2 regions of the Paenibacillus sp. EB106-05-06-XG162 genome follow, and region 2 is predicted to be linked to the other one. Evidence: predicted binding sites of a transcription regulator. Region 2 holds the regulator's gene; the other holds the start of a gene.

Region 1 (2,475 bases), on a different contig from region 2:
CAAGCGCTGCACCTTCGTCAATAATGAGCACATTCTCACGCCCGAATTTCAAGACGGAATGAATCGCTGCTCCTTTACTAGCACCGCCAGCAATGGCAATCACGAGTTCCATTTCTTGAATCTCTTCGAGTCGAAGTCCTAAGGACACCATCTTGTGAACCACATTGCCTTGTCGGTCAAAATAGTACCCGTAAGCTTCCGCTAGAGCACCCTCCTGCCTTAAGGCATCCACCATCTGTTGATCGACCCGTCTTCGTTTGGCCATCACAAAGGCGTCTCCAATCCCATGAACGACAATGCGAGCTTTCCGAATGAACTCCACAATCTCTAGAATATTCGGTTCTTGCATCAAGGACTGATATGCCTCTTCGCTGAGAAGATCCGGGACATGCAGTAATCGATATTGTGCGCCTACACGTTTTGCCATCTTCGATGCGATGGTGTTGGCTTGATAATCAAGACTCTCGCCTAAACCGCCACGAGCTGGCACGAACCAATTGGATTTCATCGGCGTCGTTGAAGTCATCTGTTCTGCCATCTGAGCCAGTGTGGAACCGCCAGTGAGAGCAACGACATCATCTTTACCCATCACTTTACGAAGCACTTTACATGCTGCAAGACCAAGATCTCGCTTCGTAAGCGGCGAACGATCCGAATCACCCGGTACAATCAGCACTTGCTGAAGACCGAAAGACTTGCGAATTCGCTCCTCCATATTTGTTAGACCGAACAGTTCTTTCACAATGGATTCTAAGTCCTCTAGCAGCTTCTCTCCGGCTGAACTTAGGCGCATCCCTGCGCTCTCAATTTCAATGAGTCCTTGTGTCTTTAATAAATCTGTCTCTGCACGCAGTACCCGCTCGGTCATCTCTAAGGAAGTCGCCAGCGTCCTGCGCCCGACTAACTCAGACAGCTTGATTTGATGAAGGATTTCATATCTCTTTTTTAGTATTTCCATGAGATCAGGCAGAAGTTGCTTTTCTATCTCTAATATTTTCCGCATTTCTTTCCACTCCTGCAACTTTAGTTGGCCCGAAAACGTCCCACGGAAACCTTTTTAGTCCCACCTCTAGTTTAACCCTTTCGAGAGCAGTTTGCAAGTGTACCGCATGTAGAATTCACATGTTTACAGAAACTTATACATCGTGGAATAGCCCTTTTTAACTCGGTAGCTCATCTTCGGGTGTATTTCGATAGAAGTTTCTCTTGATAATCAGATTAGGACTTGCATTTCTATGGTTTATAGCATATAATTCTCCTTGCTATCCTTTTTGCGCCCGTGGTCCAATGGATATGACGTAGGCCTCCGGAGCCTGAGATCTAGGTTCGATTCCTAGCGGGCGCGCCATACATACACACACAGAATCAGCTTCGGCTGATTTTTTTGTATCACCAGTTTGACTATCTTTGACTTTTGTTCTGATTTGGAGTATGATTTGGTGGAAAGCTAGTCGATGTGAGTAGAGGAGGATTTTCTGTGAGTTACATTCCTATGGTCGTGGAACAGACGAACCGCGGCGAACGTTCATATGACATTTATTCAAGGCTGTTGAAAGATCGTATTATTTTCTTAGGCTCACCCGTTAATGACGTGGTAGCGAATTCGATTATTGCGCAAATGCTATTCCTTGCAGCAGAAGATCCAGAGAAGGACATCTCGCTGTATATCAATAGCCCGGGCGGATCGATTACGGCAGGTATGGCGATTTACGATACAATGCAATTCATTAAACCAGATGTATCGACGATTTGCGTCGGTATGGCAGCTTCCATGGGCGCCTTCTTGCTTACAGCAGGGGTGAAGGGCAAACGCTTCGCACTGCCGAACAGTGAAGTCATGATCCATCAACCATTAGGTGGAGCAGAAGGCCAAGCCAGCGATATTGAAATTCGCGCGAAACGCATTATCAAGATGCGTGATCATCTGAACAAAATTCTTGCGGATCGCAGTGGCCAGCCGCTAGAGCGTATCGAGAAGGATACCGACCGCGACTACTTCATGAGCGCTTATGAAGCTGCGGAATACGGATTGGTCGACAAGGTTCTTGAGAAGCTGTAAGTTATACGCAAGACGACAAACCCCCATGCATCCAATGCATGGGGGTTTTATTGTATGAGCTACCACACGAGAGCTTCTAGAAAGGCAGCTTACCTTCAAAGCTCGGTGATACGGAACGGAATGGAATATAGAATTCAGGGAATCCCGCTGCGTAAGGCGTATATTCATACACCCCGAAATAAACCACAACACCCTCGTCTTTCACATAGAAAGTTGTATCTTCGTTAATGCTCTGGAATTTGGCATCGTACATCAACATAGGTGCAATCTCTTTTTTGATCTTTTCATTGATGACTTGCTTGTATTCCGGAACAAGCTTGAACAGATCATTCAGCGTATAGACGACGCCAGTATCAATATTGATGGTATAAGACCATTGCTCTGGCATGCCATGCGCGCCGCCTGTATATTCATTA
Region 2 (2,475 bases):
CCGCAGGGTCCTGGGAGAGTAGGACGATGCCAAGCAGCTAAAGACCACTTTTGAGATTCAGTTCTCGAAGGTGGTCTTTTTTATGTTGATAACTTCTAATTAGTGTAGCCATTATCAACAGCTTAGTGATCCAAAAATATGCGAAAGTATTTATCCACAGTGTGGATAGATGTTAATTAATGCTTGATCGACATAATATACATATTTTCAACAGGATCATCCACGGAATCATACACACCATCCACAAACTCATCCACATGATTAACAAATCATACTCAACTTTATGTATAACTTTATTTTAAAAACAAAATTATCCCCAGCTTTGATAGGATGACGAAAATCCCAAGGATTTGAATTGAAAACAAGGTACAGATGAGGTATGGAATGATATATTATGTCAAAGGTAAGCGTAAAGGGTATATTTCTTATAAGAAATGCAACAATAATAAGAGGGAAGAGATGTTGAAAGTGTGTGGGAAAAGTGATATCATGTTTATAAAGTCAAAGAAAGTCAAGGTCAACTAAACGTCAATGTTTTGACCTTTACATTTCACCATGGAGGATGAATCAATGCGTAATATCTCTGATATTATAGAACAATATCTGAAGAGTATTCTGCATGAGAGTCCGGGCAGTATGATTGAAATTCAACGCAATGAATTAGCCGATCAATTCTCATGTGTCCCGTCACAGATCAATTATGTGATCAGCACGCGATTCACCCTCGAAAAGGGATATGTTGTAGAGAGTAAACGCGGAGGCGGCGGGTATATACGGATTCAACGAATTCAATTGCCTGCGGAACAGGCGATTCAAGAGCATCTACGGCACACCATCGGTGACCGCATCGAACAAGGGGCCGCGGAGGGGCTGATCTATCAATTAGAAGAAGCCCGTATGATTACAAGGCGTGAAGCGAATCTGCTTCGTGCTGCAGTAAATCGCGATGTGCTCGTGATCAAGCTTCCGCTCCGTGACGAACTCAGGGCGAGCCTGCTTCGCGCGATGCTGTTATCTTTGCTGATGCATAAGAAGTAGTAAGTTAGATCGAAGGAGGTCCTTTACATGGTCTGTCAAGAATGCGGTAAGAAGCCTGCGACATTGCATTTCACGAAAATCGTGAATGGTGAGAAAACGGAATTTCATATTTGTGAATCTTGTGCCCGTGAGAAAGGCGAATTGATTCCGGGAACAGCGAATGGGTTCTCTATTCATAGCTTATTATCGGGATTGCTCGATTTTGATCCGACAGGTAAAGGCAGTTCAACGAGTACCAAAGCACAGACGATTCGTTGTGATGAATGTGGATTAACTTATTCACAATTCAGCAAGATAGGACGATTCGGATGTAGTTCATGTTATAAGCATTTTGAGGATCGTCTCGACCCGTTATTCAAAAGAGTTCACGGCAATACCAAACACATCGGCAAAATTCCTAAACGTCGCGGAGGCTCAATTCAAAACAAACGAGAGCTTGAGGAATTAAAGAAGCAGTTGCAATACCGCATCATTCACGAAGAGTTTGAAGATGCTGCTCAAATCCGTGATCAAATACGGGAGCTGGAAAAACGAATATCTGCAGGATAACATGTCATAGTGCAGTGGAGGGATGTTGGATGGAAGCTCATAAATTCACAGAGAAGGCATTAAGCGAATGGATGCGTGGGAGAGGCCCAGACTCAGACATCGTTATTAGCAGCCGCGTTCGGATTGCGCGTAACTTGGATAACCTTCCATTCCCGATGCTGGCAACAAATCAGCAGTCCAAAGAAATTCTGGAACGATTAAGCCAAGTGGTGCAGGTCAAAGGAATGAAGGAAATCGGTAACTTCTCCGAAGTATTATTAGCCGATATGAGTGAGCTCGATAAACGTGTATTGGTTGAGAAACATCTGATTAGTCCGAATTTGGCGAATGAATCCCGTAATGGGGCTGTTATTATTAGCGATAATGAAGCAGCTAGCATTATGATAAATGAAGAAGATCATCTTCGTATACAATGTCTTTACCCTGGCTTTCAATTAGAAGAAGCTTGGGACCTCGCTAGCAGGATTGACGATGTTTTTGAAGAACAAGTAGATTATGCATTTGATGAGGCACGCGGATATTTGACCAGCTGTCCTACAAATGTAGGTACTGGAATTCGGGCATCGGTGATGATTCATCTGCCTGCTCTCGTCTTAACGCAACAAATGAATCGATTGCTGCCGGCAATTACACAGGTAGGTCTAGCCGTTCGAGGTATCTATGGTGAAGGTAGTGAATCGATCGGGAACTTGTTCCAGATATCGAATCAGATCACCTTGGGTCAATCCGAGAAGGAAATCATCGATAATTTGCATAGTGTGGCAAGACAAATCATTGAACATGAGAAAGCGGCGCGGGAGAAGATTATGCTTGAATCCCCGATTCGCATTAAAGACCGTATCCGGAGATCCTTCGGCATCCTAACGCATGCGGAAGTGATGGATTCGA

Evidence for each region. The regulator CtsR, encoded in region 2, represses protease genes until heat stress. The targets are predictions, from matches to a motif close to ATGGTCAATAAAGGTCAAACA.
Region 1: clpP (ATP-dependent Clp endopeptidase proteolytic subunit ClpP) is a predicted target of CtsR. The motif match lies at 1,395-1,415, and genes of this name have one in related genera.

What each region holds. Positions count from the first base shown of each region.
Region 1 covers NZ_JBYTDT010000008.1:31,552-34,026, reverse strand. The annotation lists gene AC3WU2_RS17630 (sugar-binding transcriptional regulator) at 1-1,003, opposite strand, end outside; tRNA gene AC3WU2_RS17625 (tRNA-Arg) at 1,274-1,348, shown strand; gene clpP (ATP-dependent Clp endopeptidase proteolytic subunit ClpP) at 1,478-2,059, shown strand; gene AC3WU2_RS17615 (PdaC/SigV domain-containing protein) at 2,136-2,475, opposite strand, start outside.
Region 2 covers NZ_JBYTDT010000026.1:57,725-60,199, reverse strand. The annotation lists gene AC3WU2_RS29510 (CtsR family transcriptional regulator) at 571-1,038, shown strand; gene mcsA (protein-arginine kinase activator protein McsA) at 1,066-1,587, shown strand; gene mcsB (protein-arginine kinase McsB) at 1,617-2,475, shown strand, end outside.